Regions from separate parts of the Serratia plymuthica genome, predicted to be linked through region 1. Evidence: predicted binding sites of a transcription regulator. Region 1 holds the regulator's gene; the other holds the start of a gene.
What was found. Region 1 encodes LexA, which represses DNA repair genes until DNA is damaged. Its sites were predicted from a motif close to TNCTGTATGTACATACAGNA; they were not measured.
Positions count from the first base shown of each region.

Region 2: a site for LexA is predicted at 5,584-5,603, ahead of uvrB (excinuclease ABC subunit UvrB). Genes of this name have one in related genera too.

Region 1 is NZ_CP068771.1:3,969,462-3,980,277, forward strand. It holds gene JK621_RS18520 (hypothetical protein) at 76-363, shown strand; gene ubiC (chorismate lyase) at 368-892, shown strand; gene ubiA (4-hydroxybenzoate octaprenyltransferase) at 910-1,782, shown strand; gene plsB (glycerol-3-phosphate 1-O-acyltransferase PlsB) at 1,838-4,303, opposite strand; gene JK621_RS18540 (diacylglycerol kinase) at 4,453-4,821, shown strand; gene lexA (transcriptional repressor LexA) at 4,941-5,549, shown strand; gene dinF (MATE family efflux transporter DinF) at 5,768-7,102, shown strand; gene JK621_RS18555 (CsbD family protein) at 7,423-7,632, shown strand; gene zur (zinc uptake transcriptional repressor Zur) at 7,748-8,260, opposite strand; gene JK621_RS18565 (anti-sigma factor family protein) at 8,443-9,201, opposite strand; gene JK621_RS18570 (RNA polymerase sigma factor) at 9,198-9,686, opposite strand; gene JK621_RS18575 (tetratricopeptide repeat protein) at 9,737-10,270, opposite strand; gene dusA (tRNA dihydrouridine(20/20a) synthase DusA) at 10,474-10,816, shown strand, end outside.
Region 2 is NZ_CP068771.1:1,107,253-1,118,068, reverse strand. It holds gene moaC (cyclic pyranopterin monophosphate synthase MoaC) at 1-112, opposite strand, end outside; gene moaB (molybdenum cofactor biosynthesis protein B) at 118-630, opposite strand; gene moaA (GTP 3',8-cyclase MoaA) at 734-1,720, opposite strand; molybdenum cofactor riboswitch at 1,707-1,850, opposite strand; gene yvcK (uridine diphosphate-N-acetylglucosamine-binding protein YvcK) at 2,111-3,028, shown strand; gene JK621_RS05280 (VF530 family DNA-binding protein) at 3,044-3,301, opposite strand; gene uvrB (excinuclease ABC subunit UvrB) at 3,461-5,473, opposite strand; gene JK621_RS05270 (ATP-binding cassette domain-containing protein) at 6,793-7,503, shown strand; gene JK621_RS05265 (hypothetical protein) at 7,675-9,321, shown strand; gene bioD (dethiobiotin synthase) at 9,381-10,061, opposite strand; gene bioC (malonyl-ACP O-methyltransferase BioC) at 10,054-10,816, opposite strand, start outside; gene bioF (8-amino-7-oxononanoate synthase) at 10,805-10,816, opposite strand, start outside.

The DNA.
Region 1 (10,816 bases):
GCGCCATGAGTGGCGCCGTTAAAGATGGTTTCCCTGGCGTCGGCAATAAGATTTGCTGACAAAAGTGTCGGTCTGATGGCGATTCAACGTTGCCTTGCAAAGGTATCTACGCGCGTAGATAAAACAATGCCGCAGAGGCGAAAGTTTGCAGACGATCACAGAATCCCCATCGCTCCGGGGATTGAAGGTAGAGAAAACAGATGGCAGAAAGATGACATTACGGCGTTTTATCGCAGCGATTTTGCTGCCTGCCGCGCCACGAATCCGCCTGCCGCTTTTGGATTTCTGCGTTACAATGGATTTCTGTTAACAGTTTGTATGGTCTGGTGCAGCCCGCAGGGTGAGGCGTCAGGCCTGGAGTAGAACAATGTCTGGCAATAGGGATTCCATCCTGCCGCCGCTTGAGTGGTTATCTGCGCAATCCCCCCCGGTACCCGCCGCCGTCAGTGACTGGCTGATGGAGCCAGGATCCATGACCCGCCGTTTTGAACGCCACTGCGGGCGCGTGCACGTCGAACCGCAGCGCGAATGTTTCGTCACCCGCGACCAGTTGGGTGAAGAGGCCGAGCACCTGCCGGACAGCCCGCGTTACTGGCTGCGTGAGATTGTACTGCTGGGCGATAACCAGCCCTGGCTGCTGGGGCGCACGGTGATCCCGCAGGAAACCCTGACCGGGCCGGATCAGGCGCTGGTGGATTTGGGCACGCTGCCGCTGGGGCGTTACCTGTTCAGCAGCGGTGAATTGACTCGCGATTACATTCATATGGGGCGGCAGGATGCGCTGTGGGCGCGCCGTTCCCGTTTGCGGCTGGCGGGCAAGCCGTTGTTGCTGACCGAACTGTTTTTACCTGCTTCGCCGTTGTACGCGGCGGGCAGTACGGAAACTGCATGATGAGGAGAGGAAATACCTTGGAGGGAAGCGTGACTCAAAGCAAATGGCGGGCTTACAGCCATCTGATGCGCCTCGATAAACCGATCGGCAGCCTGTTGCTGCTGTGGCCAACGCTGTGGGCGCTGTGGATTGCGGGGCAGGGTGTGCCGCCGCTGTCCATTCTGCTGGTGTTTGTCCTTGGGGTGTTCCTGATGCGCGCTGCCGGCTGTGTGGTCAATGACTATGCCGATCGCGCCGTTGACGGGCATGTGAAGCGTACCGCGGGGCGCCCAATGCCGAGCGGCCGGGTGAGCGAGAAAGAGGCCAAGATCCTGTTCGTGGTGCTGGTGCTGGTCTCGTTTGGGCTGGTGCTGACGCTGAACAGCATGACCATTTGGCTATCGCTGGCGGCGCTGGCGCTGGCGTGGGTCTATCCGTTTATGAAACGGGTTACCAATCTGCCGCAGTTCGTGCTGGGAGCGGCGTTTGGCTGGGGTATTCCAATGGGGTATGCCGCCGTCAGCGAGTCGCTGCCGCTGAGTTGCTGGCTGCTGCTGCTGGCCAATATCTGCTGGACGGTGGCTTACGATACGCTGTATGCCATGGTAGACCGCGACGATGACCTGAAGATTGGCGTCAAATCCACCGCCATTCTGTTTGGCCGTTACGACAAGCTGATCGTCGGTCTGCTGCAGTTCGCCACACTGCTGCTGTTGCTGTGGGTTGGATATCTCGCACAGCTGAGCGGGGCATTTTATTGGTCGTTGCTGCTGGCGGGCGCCTTGTTTATCCATCAGCAAAAGCAAATCGCCACCCGCGATCGCGATGCCTGCTTCAAGGCATTCCTGGATAACAACTACGTCGGGCTGGTGTTGTTTATCGGTATCGCATTGAGTTACTGGCAGGGTTAGCGGTATTTCGGCAATAAAAAAGGCACCTGACGGTGCCTTTTTGTTTATTAACCAATTACTCGTCTTTTTCTTCCGTTGTCGCCGTTTCCGGCTGCACGCTGGTTTCCGCCGGCATGCTGACGCTTTCGATAGTCAGCTTGATTTCCGGGGTAATCAAATCGCTCAGCATGCTGTACACCTCCAGGGTGTGCTCACGGACGGCATCGCCGATATCGTTGATGTAGCCTTCTTCACGCAGCGTCGCCACCAGGGTAGAGAACACCGCCTTGTCGAAGAACTCCGGCGCGTTGATGCCGTGCAGCACCGAAAGGCGCTGGGCCATGATGCGGCTCTCTTTCTCCAGCGCGCCGCGGTTGATGCTCGGGTTGGCGCTGAGGATAGACATGGTGATGGCATAGCGCTGCAACGTTTCGCGCACGCCGGCTGCCAGCAACTGCAGAGGGCGAATGCGCGCCGGGTTAAGCACCAGATCGTCGCCTTTGTCGCAGATGAGCTGCTGACGGATCATTTCCTCGATCAGCGGCCGCAGCACTTCCGGCAACTGTTCCTTGTCGTTATGCAGGAACAGTTCGGCCTTCAGCATCGGGTAAATCAGGCCGATCTGCCGCAGCAGCTCAGCGCGTGACACCCGGCGGTGATGCATCACTATGGTGGCGATCAGCGAAGGCAGCACCAGCAGATGGTGGATATTGTTGCGGTAATAGGTCATCAGCACCGCCTGCTCGCGCGGCAGGATGATGATATCGCCGATGTTATCCTTCTCCACCTCGAACTTGTTCATGTTCAGCGCGTGATCCAGCAGCTCGTCCGGCGTCTGGGTCGGCACGGTGACGTCGCCGGCGTAAGGCACGTTGCGCATCAGTTGCAGATAACACTCCAACTGCTCAAGCAACTGCTCGCGGGTCAGCGAGCGCTGGCGTGAGGCCAGCAGCGCCGTGGAACACAGGTTCATGGCATTGGCGGCGGCCGCGTTGTTGATGCGCACCATAATCTTGGCCGCCAGGTCGTTGACCGTTGGCGTCAGCCAGCTTGGACGTTGGGCTTCGATCGGGTCAATCGATTCGCGCCACTGCGGCACATGCTGGTTCAGATAGGCGGTCAACGGCAGCGGATCGCCGAAGTTGACGTAACCCTGGCCGAGATTACGCAGTTTGCGCAGGCCGCGCAGCATCTGCAACAGGCTCTCTTTTTCCTTGGTCGCCCCGCGCAGTTCTTTGGCGTAGGTACCTACCTCCATCACGTGTTCGTAACCGATGTAGATCGGCACCAGCGTGATAGGGCGAGTACCGCCGCGCAGCATGGCCTGAATGGTCATCGACAGGGTGCCGGTCTTCGGTTCCAGCAGGCGCCCGGTACGGGAACGGCCGCCTTCGACGAAGTATTCCACCGAGTAGCCGCGGGTAAACAGCTCGCCGAGGTATTCGCGGAACACCGTCGAGTACAGTTTGTTGCCTTTGAAGGTGCGGCGAATAAAGAACGCGCCCAGGCGACGGAAGATCGGCCCGGCCGGCCAGAAGTTGAGGTTGATGCCGGCGGCGATGTGCGGCGGCACCAGGCCCTGGTGATACAGCACGTAGGACAGCAGCAGGTAGTCCATATGGCTGCGGTGGCACGGCACATACACGATCTCGTGGCCGTCCTGCGCCAACTGGCGCACGCGCTCGGCATTGGTGACGTTGATGCCCTGATACAGCCGGTTCCAGGTCCAGCTCAGCACGCGATCGGAAAGACGCACCGTCTCGTACGAGAAGTCGGCGGCGATCTCTTCCATCAGCGCAATGGCGTTCTGCTGGGCCTTTTCGTGGGAAATTTTCTTGCTGCGCGCTTCGTCTTCGACCGCTTTTTCGATCGCTTTGGAGGCCAGCAGCTTATTGAACAGATCCTGGCGGGCCGGCAGGCTCGGGCCGACGGCGGCCAGACGTTGACGCGAGAAATGCATGCGCGCCACGCGCGCCAGTTTCTGCGCGATAATTTTGTCCGTGCCGTGTTCGGTCGCCATTCGGCGCAGTGAAACGGTGTTGGAGAAACGCACGAAGCTGTCGCGGCCCAGCCACAGCACGGCGAAGAATTTCTGAACGCCGTTCAGCAAGCGCAGATGCGGCGTGCCGTGACCTTCGCGGCCCGGAGAACGGCCGAACATCACCGAAACCGGCAGCATCTGAATATCGAGATCCGGATTGCTGCGGTGCAGATCCAGATAGTCGTGAAACAGTTTTACCGATTCTTCTTTCGGCGTGTAGTAGCGGAATACGCGCGGGCCGTCGTGGATAAACACGTGGCTTGGCAGTACGGTGCCGTCTATCTCCAGCGGATTGAGGGGATCGGGCAAATCCTGCGCCAGGCACTGGGTGCGCAGCGTCAGCAAATCCGCCTTGGAATTATAAGGTAAAACATACAAAATCGGTCGTGTGGGATCCAACCCTAACTCCGTGACCGGATCTGAAGGGATAACCTTACTTCTTACCAACAATTTGAGTGGTAAATTCAATAATTTATAATAAATTTTACGCCAACCTGACATAACAACGTGAAGCCTCTTGTTAGCAATGCGCCGCAAGCATACCAGAAACCGGGTAGCAGATCTGTGGTGTTGGAAAACCGGGAGCCGGGAGAGTTTCCTGACCCAAGCTCTATAATTATGACTTACCTCTGTGAAAGGCACTAAAAAACATGGCAAACCAAGCAACCGGCCTGACCCGTATTATTAAAGCCGCCGGCTACTCATACAAAGGCTTTTCTGCTGCCTGGCAGCACGAAGCCGCCTTCCGCCAGGAACTGGTGGCGACCGTGCTGGCTATCATACTGGCGATCTGGCTGGATGTGGGTGCGATAGCGCGCATTTTACTGATCGGATCGGTACTGTTGGTCGTGATCGTCGAGATGCTGAACAGCGCGATTGAAGCCATTGTCGACAGGGTGGGTACGGAACACCACGAGCTTTCCGGCCGCGCGAAAGATATGGGGTCGGCGGCGGTAACGCTGACGATCGTACTGGCGCTGTTTGTCTGGGGTTCTGTACTGTGGCAGCACTTTGTCTGAGTGGAATGCTTCATTGCGGCGGGGACGCTAATCCCTGATTTTTATTCATTCTTCGGTTCCCAAGCCGCGCTTACCTGTATATACTCACAGCAAGACTGTATAAACAAACAGGGGGCGGAATGAAAGCATTAACTACCAGACAACAAGAAGTCTATGATCTGATTCGCGATCATATTTCGTCAACTGGCATGCCGCCAACGCGCGCCGAGATCGCCATGCGTCTGGGGTTCCGTTCGCCAAATGCTGCAGAAGAACATCTGAAAGCGCTGGCGCGCAAGGGCGTGATCGAGATCGTCTCCGGCGCTTCACGCGGTATTCGCCTGTTGATGGAAGATGAAGAAGGTTTGCCGCTCATTGGCCGCGTGGCCGCCGGTGAACCGCTGCTGGCGCAGCAGCATATCGAAGGGCACTATAAGGTGGATCCTTCCCTGTTCAAACCGAGCGCGGATTTCCTGCTGCGGGTCAACGGCATGTCGATGCGTGATATCGGCATTCTCGACGGCGATCTGCTGGCGGTGCATAAAACCCAGGACGTGCGTAACGGCCAGGTGGTTGTGGCGCGTATTGAAGACGAAGTGACGGTCAAACGTCTGAAAAAGCACGGCAATGTGGTTGAACTGCTGCCGGAAAACAGCGAATTCCAGCCTATCGTGGTCGATCTGCGTCAGCAGAATTTCACCATTGAAGGCTTGGCGGTCGGCGTGATCCGCAATGGCGACTGGATTTAACCCACCCGCCTGAACGTCGTCCCCTGATTTAAATCGCCCCAGCTCTGGGGCGATATCATTTCTGATTTCAATGTAATACCCAATAGATTTCAAGGCGCGGGAAGGCGTCCAGCGAGAGAATCCGCAGGAGCTTACTCAAGTAAGTGACCGGGGTGATCGCGCGTAGCCAACACATCTGCACCTTGAAAGATGAAGGGTATCCACGGGAACATTTCACTATGCGCCTGCTTTCTGCCTTCACCAGCGATACTGATAAAGCCCTATGGCGCCTTGCGTTGCCCATGATCTTTTCCAATATTACCGTCCCGCTGCTGGGGTTGGTGGATACGGCGGTGATTGGCCACCTGGACAGTTCTACCTATCTGGGCGGCGTTGCGATTGGCGCCATGGCTACCAGCTTCCTGTTTATGCTGCTGCTGTTCCTGCGCATGAGCACTACCGGGCTGGCGGCGCAGGCGCTCGGTGCGCAGGATCCGCCGGCACTGGCGCGCGCTTTTATGCAGCCGCTGCTGATGGCGGTATTGGCCGGGCTGGCGATTGTGCTGCTGCGGCATCCGTTGATCGGCATGGCGTTGCAGATCGTGGGCGGCGATGGCGCGGTGCTGGAGCAGGCGCGGCTTTTCCTCGAGATCCGCTGGTTAAGCGCGCCGGCAGCGCTGGCCAATATGGTGATTCTGGGCTGGCTGCTTGGGGTGCAATACGTGCGTGCGCCGGTGATCTTGCTGATTATCGGCAATCTGCTGAATATCTTACTGGATATCTGGCTGGTGGTGGGGTTGGGCTGGAACGTGCAGGGGGCGGCGATAGCCACCGCCATCTCTGAATATGCCACGTTGTTGCTGGGGCTATGGCTTGCCTGGCGGGTGATGCGCGTACGCGGTATTTCAGCGCCGATGCTGCGCCAGGCCTGGCGCGGTAATCTGCGGCGCCTGTTGGCGCTGAATCGCGACATTATGTTGCGTTCATTGTTGCTGCAATTGTGTTTTGCTTCGCTGACCATCTTCGGCGCCCGGCTCGGCGGCGACGTGGTGGCGGTAAACGCAGTGCTGATGAATTTACTGACTTTCACTGCCTACGCGCTCGACGGTTTTGCCTACGCGGTAGAGGCGCATTCCGGTCATGCCTATGGCGCCCGCGACGACAGCCAACTGCACAAGGTGTGGCGCGCGGCATGTCGCCAGGCTTGTCTGGTGGCGTTGGCTTTTGGGGTGGTGTATGCCTTTGCCGGGCAGCATATCGTGGCAGCGCTAACCTCTTTACCGGAACTGCGTACGCTGGCGAGCCATTATCTGCCGTGGCAGGTGGTGCTGCCGTTGGTGGGAGTGTGGTGCTATCTGCTGGATGGCATGTTTATTGGCGCTACCCGCGGCGCAGAAATGCGCAACAGCATGGCGGTGGCGGCCGTCGGTTTCGGCCTGACGTTGTTTACCGTCCCTGTATTAGGCAACCACGGATTATGGCTGGCGCTGGCGGTGTTTCTGTCGCTGCGGGGCATTGCGCTGGGCTGGTTCTGGCACCGTCACCGGCTGCACGGCACCTGGTTTACGCTGTGATAAGCCAGTGAGCCTTACCGACTATTAAGTAATTTATCTTATGTTTTTATTTGTATTTGCTTACATATTTCGAAGCGCCGCTCCATTCGGGTAGTGCTTTGTTTGTTGGCGTATTTTTCTGTTTAAATGTTTGTTAATGGATTTTTATTCTGGTTTTTATTATTTTTTCGTTATCTGCGTCTACACTTAATCATGTTGCTGGCTAAATTAATGGGGGGTGGCATCCCTTTGGTTAGCGGTAATAGACCATAAAAATTGCTGGGTTAGACGCCCTGTCAGCACAGTGTCAAACTGATTTAGCACAGGTTAACGGAGAGACTATGAACAAAGATCAAGCCGACGGTAACTGGAAACAGTTTAAAGGAAAAGTGAAGGAACAATGGGGCAAGCTGACCGATGACGATTTGACGGTCATTGAAGGGAAACGCGAACAGCTTGTCGGTAAAATCCAGGAACGTTATGGCTACCAGAAAGAGGCGGCCGAGAAAGAAGTTAAATCCTGGGAAGACCACAACAAGTATCGCTGGTAGCGAGCAGGGCCACAGCGGACGGTGGCCGTAAGCGACCGTAGCCGGCCTGGCGTTTTTCATCCCCTTAACGCCACGGCCACAGGTACAGGGAAGTGCCTGACCCACCCCGCGTCATTTATTTCTTCTTGATGGCGATACTGTGATCGTGCTCGCCGCAATCATGCTTGCTGTCGCAGGCCTCTACCTCAACACAGTCTGAACACAGGCCATGCGCTTCCACCACGCTGTGGCGCAGCACAAAACCCGACTCTTTCGCCAGCTTTTGCAGCGTTTCCTCGACCCCTTCGGTGGTGCGTTCCGTTACCTGAGCACAGCGATCGCAGATAAACAGCGCGGAAGTATGCATCGGTTGTTCGAAGTGATGGCACAACACATAGCTGTTGGCCGACTCCACCCGATGAATGAATCCTTGTTCCAAAAGAAAATCCAGCGCGCGGTAGACCGTTGGCGGTTTAGCCTGCGGTTCAGCCACGCGCAGCAGATCCAGCAGGTCATAAGCGCTGATGGCACCGGGTTGTTGTGCCATCAGGCGTAACACTTCCAGCCGCTGCGGCGTCAGCCGCACATTGCGCTGCTGGCAGAGTTGTTCAGCCTGCGCCAGCAGTTTTTCCTGGGTGCTTGAGTTCATGGCAAATATCCCGGTACGTAAAAAAACCGATTTTACCATGATTAAGCGTAATCGCCGAGAGTCGCACCCTTTTCCGCTGATAAGGATGTGACGGGGGGCAGGGGCAGCGTTTGCGCGCCTGAAAAAAGAGGAAAATCAGCCTCTATACCGACGCCTGCGCGGTGAGCAACGCCCATTTTCTCTCAGACGGAAAGTGAGCGTTGCAGGCGCCCCGCCAGCATGGTCATTTCCGCCGCCGGATTATGGCCAATCAGCATAAAGCTGTGGCTGCCATCGGCCCAATACACCACATTCATCCCCTGGCGCCGTTCGCTTTGTGCGGCCTCCGGCTTGCCCGGTTGCTGAATGATGCACAGCGCCAGTGGGCCAAATTGTGCGTCCAGCCAGGTCAACTGAGCAATGCGACGATCGTCGTAAGCCAGCACGCGGGCATTTTTCAGCTCTGCGCCGTTCAATGCCAGTTTGGGAGCGGGGAGGGCAATGTTCAGCCGTTCACCGGTATGCTGCAACTGGCTGGCGAGTAGCGCTGGGGAACTGTCGAAGCCCGCCAGCGTTTCCGGGGTATAGAGCGCCATGTACTGGGCCACCAGGCCGCGCCAGTTGTCTTCTGGCTGATTCGCCTGCAGCCAGGCGCGATCGCCCGCGACACCCAGCGCCAGAAAACCGACGGCAGCGGCAATCAGGGCACGGCGGCTGACGCCGCGTTGCGGGGCAGGAGCGGCAAGTGGCCATCTGGCCTGGAGCCGTTGCGCCGGGGCCTCATCCAGTAAAGGGGCAAACGCCTGTTTGAACGGCAGATTGCTGCGCTCCAGCAGCGACAAACGGTCGGCCAATGCCGGTTCGTCGACCAGGCGCTGTTCCAGGCTGCGACGTTGCTGGGGATCCAGTTGATTATCCAGATAGGCGACCAGCAGTTCATCCGCAGTATAGTATGAGCTCATGATCGTTCTCCTTTTGACTGCGGGATATGGGGTTGCAGCACGCTGTCGTTCGCAAGCCGTAGACGTGCCGCTGCCAGGCGGCTCATGATGGTGCCGATGGGGACGCCGAGCACCTCGGCCGCTTCCCGATAAGAAAGCTCCTCCACATACACCAGAAATAGCGTATTGCGCTGCGCCTCCGGCAAGCGATTGACCCGCTGCATCACCTCATTGGCCCATATCGTATCTTCGCCGTTTTCCTCGCCGGCCAGATCGTCGGGGTCGACAAAACCCTGCCCCTGACGGATATGCCGGGCACGGACTTCGTTCAGCCAAATGGAATGCAGAATCGAAAACAGCCAGCGATCCATGCGCGAGCCCAGAGTAAACTGTGCGGCGCGCTCCAGCGCCCGCACACAGGTGGCTTGAACCAAATCGTCGGCGATATCCCGCCGGTGGGAGAGCACTAAACCATAGCGCCACAGGCGGGAAAGATACTGGCCGATTTCGTTGCGGATTGCGTCGTTGCTGATGCTCGCCTCCGGGCCTTGCTGCCTTATGATTCGGGATGGTGATCTATGGCCGCCGCCAGGTCGCGGTACTCTTCGCAACCGGTGCCGCACAGTGACTGGATCACCGTGAGTTGTTCTTTCGCCAGGTCCGGACGGCCTTTCACCATATAGGCCTCGCCCAGATATTCGCGGACTTTCGGGTAGTTGGGGTCGAGCGCCACTGATTTTAAATAGTAGCTTATCCCTTCATCCGTGCGCCCGAGCTTGCGGGTGGCGTAACCCCGGTAGTTCAACGCGACGGCGGTGTTGGGGTTTTTCAGGGTGTTCAGCACGTCGAGAGCATCCTGATAGCGGCCGCTTTTTGCCAGCGCATAGGCATAGTTCGCCCGATCGTTGTCGCCGATCATGCTGCTTTTATCCACCATGCAGGTCTTGGTTTTCGTGTCGTATATCTGGCCTTTCGGGCAGGTCGGCGTGGTTTGGCCGCTGCCGTCTCCCCCCATTGCCATGGCCGCGCCGGAAAACAGCAGAGAGCCGGCAATCACGGGCAGCAACAGGCGTTTAACGAAACTGTTCATGGTTTTTTCCTCATTGGAAGGGAGACGAATTGTCCCCTTGGTGAGAGAACACCTGAAGCGGCGTTTTTATTCGTTTTTCTTTTTCTTTTTGGCCTGATGGCACGGCGGTTTTCCCAACGCCGCCGATTGTCGTTATAATAGCCGTTTGCGGCAGTACGCCGTTCGTTGAATCCCAGACAGAATCAGGTAGCCAGTAACTCAGCATGACGACAGACAACCACGCCTCAAAATATGCCGCCAATCGTTTCTCCATCGCGCCGATGCTCGACTGGACCGACCGTCATTGCCGTTACTTCCATCGCCTGCTGACCAAAGAAACGCTGCTTTACACCGAAATGGTGACCACAGGCGCGATTATTCACGGCAAGGGCGACTATCTGGCCTACAGCGAAGAAGAACATCCGGTGGCGTTGCAACTGGGCGGCAGCGATCCGGCTGCGCTGGCGCACTGTGCCAAACTGGCCGAGCAGCGCGGCTACGACGAGATTAACCTCAACGTCGGTTGCCCGTCCGATCGCGTGCAGAACGGTATGTTCGGCGCCTGTC
Region 2 (10,816 bases), 2.6 Mb from region 1:
GCAGCATCTCGACAAAGGCCTCGGCACGGGCTTCGCGCACCGTCTCCGCCTTGGCGGACACGTCGACCATATGGGCTTCGCCCGCGGCGTTAATATGGGTTAGCTGCGTCATGGATCTTATCTCTTCAGATGAGGCTGGAAGTTGCACGGGCGGTGGCGCGCGTCCAACTGCTCTTCAATAATGCGCTCCCAGGCGGTGCGGCAGGCGCGGGTCGAACCCGGCATGGCGAAAATCACCGTCCGGTTGGCGATGCCGGCCAGCGCGCGCGACTGGATAGTGGCGGTGCCGATTTCTTCGTAGGACACCATGCGGAACAGCTCGCCGAACCCTTCGACCTCGCGGTCAAACAGCGGCAGCAGCGCTTCCGGGGTGTTGTCGCGGGCAGTAAAACCGGTACCGCCGGTGATCAGCACCGCCTGCACGCCTTCATCGGCAATCCACGCGGAAACCCGCGCGCGGATCTGGTATTTATCGTCTTTGACGATGGCGCGATCCACCACCCGATGGCCCGCCTCCTGCGCCGCTTCCTGCAGATACTGGCCTGAGGTGTCTTCCTCTTCGCCGCGGCTGTCCGAGACGGTCAGAATGGCGATGTGCGCCGGAATGAATTCACTGCTGGCATGGCTCATTGTTAACGATGCTCCTCTTCGTTGGATACCCAATAGATTCCCGGCCGTCATCAGGGGTGACCGCGTGCAACCGACAACGCTGCGCGTTGAAATACGCAGGGTGTCAGCCGCCGATAAACGACAGGTTCTGGGTAATGCCGGTGTTGTTTTGATGCAGGAAATGGGTCTGTTTTTTGCTCAGCAATCCGCCCTGGATACGTTGCTTCAATGCCTCGAGCTGGCCGTCGTCCGCCAGCAGATCGCGCAGCGTGATGCCCTGCTCGCCGAACAGGCACAGGTGCAGATTGCCGATAGCGGAAACCCGCAGCCGGTTGCAACTGGCGCAGAAATCTTTTTCGTACGGCATGATCAACCCCACTTCACCCTGGTAATCGGGGTGGCTGAACACCTGCGCCGGGCCGTCGCTGCGGCCGCGCGGTTGCCGTTGCCAGCCCTGCCGCTCCAGTTGCAAACGAATCACTTCGCCGGACACGTGGTGCCGGCGAAACAGCTCGCCACCCTCACCGGTTTCCATCAGTTCGATAAAACGCAGTTGGATCGGGCGGTCTTTGATCCAGTGCAGGAATGCGCCCAGTTGCTGATGATTGACGTCACGCATCAGCACCGCATTGACCTTGACCTTGTCGAACCCGGCGGCAAACGCGGCATCGATGCCGTCCATCACCTGGCGGAACTTGTCCTGGCCGGTAATGGCGTGAAACTGGCGGGCGTCCAGACTGTCGACGCTGACATTGATCGCCGTCAGGCCGGCGTCGCGCCACTGGGCAACGTCGCGCGCCAGGCGGTAACCGTTGGTGGTGACCGCTAGGGTACGGATGGCCGGGTTTTCACGCACGGCGGCGATGATCTCGGTAAAATCGCGGCGCAGCGAAGGTTCACCGCCGGTAAGGCGGACCTTTTCAGTACCCAGTTCGGCGAATGCGCGGCTGACGCGCCGGATTTCATCCAGCGACAGGAAGGTTTTCGGGCTGCCTTTAGGCTGGTAACCGTCAGGCAAGCAGTAGGTGCAACGGAAGTTGCACACGTCGGTGATCGACAGGCGCAAGTAATAGAACTTACGCTCATAAGCATCAATGAGTTGCGGCACCATAACACCTTTCCAAAGTCGGGAGATGCAAGCGTTTCCACTCTGCACCCTGGTGGCTGACTTCGCCACGGCCCAAGCGCCATATTGTTCGCAGGAACAACGTAGGCCCAGAGGCTAGGAGTTTTGGTCTCAGTTCCCGCTGCTTGAATAGCCGGAACGAAACCGTGGTTTTCACCAGAATACTAGCGCTAAATAAACGCGATAGCCAACCCGCAATTTCGCTATATAATTGTGTATACAGCGTTTTTACGCGCTTCCAAATCTGGTAAACCATGATAAACGTCCTTTACGCAGACGAATTGACCGGAATCACGCATATCACACTCTTTTTCGCGTTTTTACGCCAGATCCGCTATTTTATGCGGGCAGTTCAGCCCCTTTGTAAGGAAATTTATGCGTAATCGTACCCTGGCCGATCTCGATCGGGTGGTGGCATTAGGTGGCGGCCACGGTCTTGGTCGCGTGATGTCTTCCCTGTCGTCTTTAGGCTCCCGTTTAACCGGCATTGTTACCACCACCGATAATGGCGGTTCCACCGGTCGCATCCGCCGCTCGGAAGGCGGCATTGCCTGGGGCGATACCCGCAACTGTCTCAATCAACTGATCACCGAACCGAGCGTCGCCTCCGCGATGTTCGAATACCGCTTCAGCGGCAACGGCGAGCTGTCAGGGCACAATCTCGGCAATCTGATGTTGAAAGCGTTGGATCACCTCAGCGTGCGCCCGCTGGAAGCGATCAATCTGGTGCGCAGCCTGCTGAAAGTAGATGCGGCGCTGATCCCGATGTCCGAGCAGCCGGTGGATCTGATGGCGCACGATCACGAAGGCCACCAGGTTTACGGTGAGGTAAACATCGACCAGCTTACCCATATGCCGCAGGAGCTGATGCTGTCACCGCACGTCCACGCCACGCGTGAAGCGCTGGATGCCATTGCGCAGGCCGACGTGATCCTGATTGGGCCGGGCAGTTTTCTCACCAGCCTGATGCCGCTGTTATTGCTCGACGATCTTACCCAGGCTCTGCGTCGCAGCAGCGCCAATATGATCTACATCGGCAATCTGGGGCGCGAACTGAGCGTCGCGGCGGCGGCATTGTCGCTGAAGGATAAGTTGGAGCTGATGGAAGAGCGGATTGGCCGCAAGATGATTGATGCGCTGATTGTCGGCCCGGCGGCGGATACCGGAGCGGTGCAAGATCGGGTAGTGATTCAGCAACCGCTGGAAGCCGCAGATATTCCTTACCGCCACGATCGTCAACTGCTGCGCCAGGCGCTGGATCAGGCGCTGATAGAATTGGGTACTCGCGCCTGATTTAATCGCGGCCGGTTAATCGCGCCCGCGCAGCCACGGGTTGTCGCTGGCGGCGCTGTTGACCATATCGATATAGAGATCTTCCACCTGCTTGCGCGCCCACGGCGTGCGGCGCAAAAACTTCAGGCTGGACTTGATGCTGGGATCGCTGCTGAAACAGTTGATGCGAATGCGTTCGGCCAGCCCTGACCAGCCATAGCTCTCCACCAGCTTAGTTAAAAGTTGTTCCAGAGTGACGCCGTGCAACGGGTCTTTGGACTGGTGTTCGGTCATGGTCTTTGGCTCGCGTTAGTCAATTGGCCGCACACCATAATCAGCTTTGGCGCAGGCGACAAGAAATTTATCCCCTTCGTCTTTCAAACTGCAGCATTGTCGGCTGCAGCTTGAAATCCATTGGGGATAAACCTGAACAACATCCGCTGTCTTAACGACTCACGAGATGGCGATAAACTGCTCGCGCAGCTGATGGATTTCGTCACGCAAACCGGCAGCCAGCTCGAACTCCAGATTCTGCGCGTGGGTATACATCTGCGCTTCCAGCTCGCGGATTTTCTGATCCAGCGCTTTTGGCGTCAGGTGCTGATACTGGGCGGCGCTTTCTGCGGCCTTGCCCTTCCCTCGGCCCTTGCTGCGGTTGCCCGGTTGGCCGAGCTGCAGGATATCGGACACTTTCTTGTTCAGGCCTTTAGGCACGATGCCGTTTTCTTCGTTGAACGCCTGCTGTTTGGCGCGGCGGCGTTCGGTCTCGCCAATCGCCCTGGCCATCGAGTCGGTAATTCTGTCGCCGTAGAGGATCGCCTTGCCGTTGAGGTTACGCGCCGCACGGCCGATGGTTTGGATCAGAGAACGTTCGGAGCGCAGGAAGCCTTCCTTGTCTGCGTCCAGAATCGCCACCAGCGACACCTCAGGCATGTCCAGCCCCTCGCGCAACAGGTTGATGCCCACCAGCACGTCAAACTCGCCCAGGCGCAGGTCACGAATGATTTCGACGCGTTCCACGGTATCGATGTCCGAGTGCAGATAGCGCACGCGCTCGCCGTGCTCTTCCAGATATTCGGTCAGATCTTCCGCCATGCGCTTGGTCAGAGTAGTGACCAACACGCGTTCCTTGACCGCCACCCGCTTGCGGATCTCGGAAAGCAGGTCGTCCACCTGGGTGGTGACCGGCCGTACTTCCACTATCGGATCCAGCAGCCCGGTAGGCCGTACGACCTGATCGACAATGTCGCCGCCGGATTTCTCCAGCTCATATTTGCCCGGCGTGGCGGACACGTAGATTGTCTGCGGCGCCAGCGCTTCGAACTCTTCAAAACGCATCGGGCGGTTATCCAGCGCCGACGGCAGGCGGAAACCGTATTCCACCAGCGTTTCCTTGCGCGAACGGTCACCTTTGTACATGCCGCCGATTTGCGGAATGGTGACGTGCGATTCATCGACCACCAGCAGGCCATCCGCCGGCAGATAGTCAAACAGCGTCGGTGGCGGCTCACCCTCGCTGCGCCCGGACAGATAGCGCGAGTAGTTTTCGATGCCGGAGCAGTAACCCAGTTCGTTCATCATCTCCAAATCAAACTGGGTACGCTGCGTCAGACGCTGTTCTTCCAGCAGCTTGTTGTTGGCCAGCAGCACCTTGCGTCGCTCGGCCAGATCCACCTTGATCTCTTCCATCGCCTGCAGGATCCGCTCGCGCGGCGTCACGTAGTGCGACTTCGGGTAAATGGTAAAACGCTGTACCACCTGCTCGATCTGGCCGGTCAAGGGATCGAACAGCGAAAGCCGCTCGACTTCTTCATCAAACAGCTCGATGCGCAACGCCAGCTCGTCCGACTCTGCCGGGAAGATGTCGATCACCTCGCCGCGCACGCGGAAGGTGGCGCGCTGGAAAGCCTGATCGTTGCGGGAATATTGCAGCTCCGTCAAACGCCGCAGGATCGAACGTTGATCGATGATCATGCCCTTGGTCAGGTGCAGCATCATCTTCAGATACAGCTCCGGATCGCCCAGGCCGTAGATGGCCGACACCGATGCCACCACCACGACGTCGCGGCGTTCCAGCAGCGCTTTGGTGGCTGAAAGGCGCATTTGTTCGATGTGCTCGTTCACCGCGGAGTCTTTTTCAATAAAGGTGTCGGAGCTGGGGACATAGGCTTCCGGCTGGTAGTAGTCGTAGTACGAGACAAAATACTCAACCGCATTCTCGGGGAAGAACTCTTTCATCTCGCCATACAGCTGCGCCGCCAGCGTCTTGTTTGGCGCCAGCACCATGGTCGGCCGGTTTAGATCGGCGATGACGTTGGCGACGGTAAATGTCTTGCCCGAACCGGTAACGCCCAGCAGCGTTTGATGCGCCAGACCGTCTTCCAGGCCCTCTTCCAGCTTGCGAATGGCTTCCGGCTGATCGCCGGCCGGTTTGAAATCGGAATGCAGTTTGAAAATTTTACTCATTGACTCGGCTACCCTGTGGAGATGCGCGCGCTCAGGCGGCCATGGAGCGGATGCTCGACGAATGGCCCCTAATTATGGAAAGCCCCGGCGATTTTCGCCAGTGCCTATGATACTGGATATAAAACCAGCTTCAAGCGATTCGTTGCTCAAGATAATGCATCCCGCTGTTGGCCCCCGCGCCGACGCGCAATAGCAAAGCGCCCCCTGATGCGCATCGGCGGGGCGCGGATGCACCGACAGGGTTACAGCCGCGTGACATTTTTATTGTCAATAACTGATTTATCCCCAAAATCCGTCAAAAATTAACTTATTGATAGCACTGCGGTGAAAAATCATACATAGGAACCGCATCAATACATCGGCGTCTTGATTTTAGTTAATTTATTGATATAAAACACAATTAATAAAAAGATGAGAATGCGGTCAACGCGAACAAAACCCGCGCCCGCTCTCGCTTTAAACCGCTTTTCTAAATCTAATGCACAAGGTTATCCACAGGAATAGTGGATAACTCCCACCGCCCCGCCCGTGACGGGAGTTGCAGAAAGAACGCTTTTTGGCGTTTCACCTCGCCGAAACGGCTTTTTTAGTTATTTTTTCACAAAAATATCGCTTTGTTTATGCCGATTAGTGCTAAAAATCCCCATTGCCAAAAACACATTTATCCCATTATCGCGCTCATGCGCTGCATCTTGCCGCAACCGGTAAAATAGTTTGCACCATCGCTTTTCCTCACAGCACTGCAACAGTGCAAAAATCGTCCGCGTTAACTTTCCACCTTATTTTCATCCAGGCCGCGAGGCCAGCTCATGCCTGCCAAATGGTTAACATGGCAATAACATTCCCCTTTTTTTCCGGATTGAAAAAGTTGGCCTGAGAGTTGCAATAACGTTTAACGACAAAAGTGCGACCGGGTGAAATATCCGTGCAGGCACGGCAGGATTACCTGCTCCTCGCTCGGCGTCGGCATGGGGCTAAATAACTGGCAATGTCGAGATAAAGGCGAGAGAGCGCTGATAAACCGCCATTAACGGCCATTTTTACCTGTAAATCGTTTGTTTTTCCTGAACCTGAACTACCTCGTTAAAGGTAGCCATGCAGCATTTTATTCTGGACATTAAGACACTCGGGAAAGAAACCGCTAAGGCGGTTCGAGCAGTAAGGAGTGGATAACGCAGGGAAGTAGACGTTTGATTGCCGTTCCTGCACAAATGCCGCCCGGTGAAATCAGTGCGGTCTTTAACAGAGAACGCGTTACGCCTGCGCCCATCAGGGCGCACATCCACGAGTGGAATACGGGTCTTTGAGGAGAGTGCCGGATGTTGAGTTTAAGGTCAGTGAACCAGTTCTACGGGCAAAATCATACCCTGTGGGATATTAACCTGGAGTTGCCGCGCGGCCAGTGCACGGTGCTTATCGGTCGCAACGGCGTGGGCAAAACCACGTTGGTCAACTGCATTATGGGGCATTTGCCGGTCGTCAGCGGCAGTATGACCTGGCAGTTGGCGGATGAACCTCCGCAGAATCTGCTGCAACAGCCGATGGAAAACCGGGCGGCGCTGGGCATCAGCTACGTGCCGCAAGGGAGGCAAATATTCTCGCAGCTCAGCGTGGAAGAGAACCTGCAGGTGGCGCTGATGGCCGGCCGGGACAAAACCCGGCGCATTCCGCCGCTCATTTACAGCCTGTTCCCCAACCTGCGAGAAATGCGCAGCCGCCGGGCCGGTGATTTGTGCGATGGCGAGCAGCAGCAACTGGCGATTGGCCGGGCGCTGGTGCTGGAGCCGGAGTTGCTGATCCTTGATGAACCTACCAGCGGGGTACAACCTTCGATCGCCGCCGATATCGGCAACGCGATCCGCAAGCTGAACCGCGAGCTGGGCATGACGATCCTGCTGGTGGAACACAAATTGCCGTTTGTACGCCGCGTGGCGGATCGCTTTTGCCTGATGGATCAGGGCCGCAGCGTGGCGAACGGCACGCTGGAGCAGTTGGACGAGGAGTTGATCAATGCCTATCTGGCAGTGTAACTGGCGGGGCGCGGAGTATTGCGCCCCTGCTCTCGTTCGCGCCGGTTGATCCCCTTTCTCTGCTCCTGAGTTGTACCAGCCAGGACAGAGCCTGCATTGCTGTGAACGAGTCTGTGCGCCTTCCATACTCAATGGGCTTTCATACCGATTGACCTTACTGAGGAGTGGACAATGGCCGATAACGACGCAGCATTTATTCAATATAGCGACCTGAACACGAAGACCTGGACCCTGAAAGAACGTCTCGATATCGGGGGCATTTACGTCAAGTCACGCGATGAGCTGATCAAAGCGCAAACCTTCATTAAAGACACATTAAAACGACCGGCAATCGTCAAATTCACTGCCCCCTTTGAGGTATGGGTAGCGCCCAAGACCGATATCGACGTGGGTTTCGTTTATATCGACGGCAACGGCGTAAATATAACCGCTAATATTCCGAGTGGCACTGAAGACGATCACAATTATTTTATGCGTTGCTACACGACCGCCCTCGCGTTGGATAATGGTGTCCCAATTCGACCAGCGCCAATCTTAAGAAACTTTACCGTCAAAGGGATCGGTGCAAAGAAACAACCCACACCGACTACTGTAGCCGATGAAGAAAAACCCGAATACAACTTTATTGACGGGATTTTATTTGATTCACCAGAAAGCCTGCTGGGAAATTTCTCCGTTAGTAATGTATATGTCTCCGGTTTTTATTACGGCATGTATTTTGGCACCAACGCCTATATTGGGCATCACTATGCCTGCGAGATCATCCGCTGCCATGAGTGCGTGCACATGCCCACTGCTGAATCCGGTGCTAAAAATTTTGGTGAAGGGATCAACTTCTTTGGCGGCACGCTCGGTAACTCGCAAGGGCTGGCCATCGGCAACCAGAACCCGAATGGCGCTTTTCGTTTCTTCGGTACATCAATAGATTACGCTGGCGCTATCGTGAATGTGCAAGCAGGGAGCGTCGAACTGCACGGTTGCCATATCGAGTTCAATAATGAAAATAGCCCACTCACCGATTTCCCCTTCCGTTGTAGCGCCAACCAAAATGCTTCATTGCTTATTCAGGGAGGTGAGATTATTACGCTGGAAGGCCCTCTGACCAAAGATTACTGTTTTTTTGCCGAAGCGGGCAGCAGTGGAATTATCGTCGAAAACGTTAAATTTTACGGTGTAAGAACCGCGACAGGGCGTTATTTCGGCGGCACTGGCGACTTTGTGATTAATAACAGCCGGCTCGATGGCGGCGGCGGGGGTAAAGGCCTTCAAACTTTAACTACCGCGAATAATAATAAAATCAAGGACGGCAGTTTCGCATTCAGCACCAAACCCTTAGGTTGGGAGGTTTCCGGCGGTAACGTCAGCGATCCTTTTACCTCGGATGCCATTACCCTTGCCATTGAAACCGGTGCGGGCGTTAACGGCAGCAATGCGTTAAAAGTGACCAAACTGGGCAATACCAATACCAACGCCGGTCTGAGGGTGGTTGTTCCGGTATCGCAATATGAACAGTTGGGGGCCTGCTTTACTCTGAAAACGCTGAATGGCGGGTCCGGCAATTTATTTGCCACGCTTCGTTATGTCTGCATTCAGGAAACAGAAAGCAATGGCGTGTCGATCATCGCCAAATCTGATGCCGCCGCCTGGGATGGCACCCTAAACGCCAATGATTATGCTCAGTTCAAAGAGTACCGTTTCAACAGCAACAGACGAAAAGTGCCGGTTTGGGCAACCCACGTCATCCTGTCTTTCAATTTGTATGCTTTAGCGAAAAATGGCGTTCTGTACTTCGATAATGCCTGTGTTACTGCCATGTGAAAACGACAAGTCACATGATCCCCGTCCACGGCAAATGCCGTGGACGGACGACTCGACGATCAGTGGGATAAAGCGCTCAAATCCAGGTACGTTCCCAGCGCCTGCCGTTCAGGTTGCGGCAGATGCGGGATCTCCCCCAGCATTGGCGCAGGCAGCATACGGCGCAGCGTAGCCAAATATTCCTGATGACGGCGGCCCGGTGCGGTAACGTCGTTGGCAATCCACCCGGCAAGCTGCAACCCCGCCTGCTGGATCGCCTGCGCGGTCAGCACGGCATGGTTAATGCAGCCCAGTTTGATGCCCACCACCAAGATCACCGGCAGTTGTTCCCGCTGTACCCAGTCGGCGAAGGTATGCTGCCCGGAAAGCGGCGTAAACCAACCGCCGGCCCCCTCGACCAACAACCAGTCGGCCCTTTGCTCCAGGTGGCGCAGACCGGCGGAAAGCTGGGCCAGCTCGATTGGCCGCCCTTCGTCGGCACTGACAATGTGCGGCGAAGTCGGTTCGGCAAACACATAAGGATTCACTTCCTCGTAGCTCAGCGCCACGGCGCTGTTGGCCTGCAATGCCAACGCATCGCCGTTGCGCAGCCCTTCGGCCGTCATCTCGCTGCCGGAAGCGACCGGCTTGTAACCGGCCGTGCGATACCCCGCCGAAGTGGCCGCCTGCAACAAGGCGCTGCTGGCCACGGTTTTACCCACTTCGGTATCGGTACCGGTGACGAACCAACGCTTAATCACGATAAATCACTCCATAAACCAGATGATAGCTGAGCGGAAATTCCCCGCCCCGGCGCGGATAGGCCGCCTGCAAGGCGGCAAGCCGCCGGCGGGACAGCAAACCGGCTTCGCGCCCCTGATGCAAATGGGTGGCGCCGATCCCCTTGAGCGATCGCATCAGCGCCATCACATCAGGATAATGCAGGGTTTTCCGCTCCGTCTCCAGACGGTGGCGATAGCCGGCGCAGGCCGCGTCGATCTGCGCCAGCGGCAGAAAGTCGTTCACGTGACGCTCGCCGTCTACCTGCTGCCAGGCATCGCCCAGCTCCTGCAGCGAACCTTCCGCCAGCGTAGAAAACAAAATCACGCCACCCGGCCGGGTGACGCGGTACAGCTCCGCCAAAGCGCGCGGTAAATCACTGCACCATTGCACCACCAGGCTGCTGAAACAGATATCCACCGCAGCAGCTGGCAACGGCACATTTTCGATATCCCCCAGCAAATAATGGTCCGCAGCCTGCTGCTGGCGGGCGAATGCCAGCATGCCCGGCGCCAGATCGAGCGCGGTGACCTGTTTCCCCCGTTCGCGCCAACGGCGGCTGAAGTGCCCGGTGCCGCAGCCTGCGTCGAGCAGCTGTTCGCCCCGATGCTCCGCCCCCATCCCCAGCAAGCGCTCACCGACGTCACGTTGCAGCACCGCCGCCGAATCATAACTGCCCGCCGCGCGGCTGAAGGCCGAGGCTACCGCCTGCTTGTTGACCGGCTCAAAGGCTGAC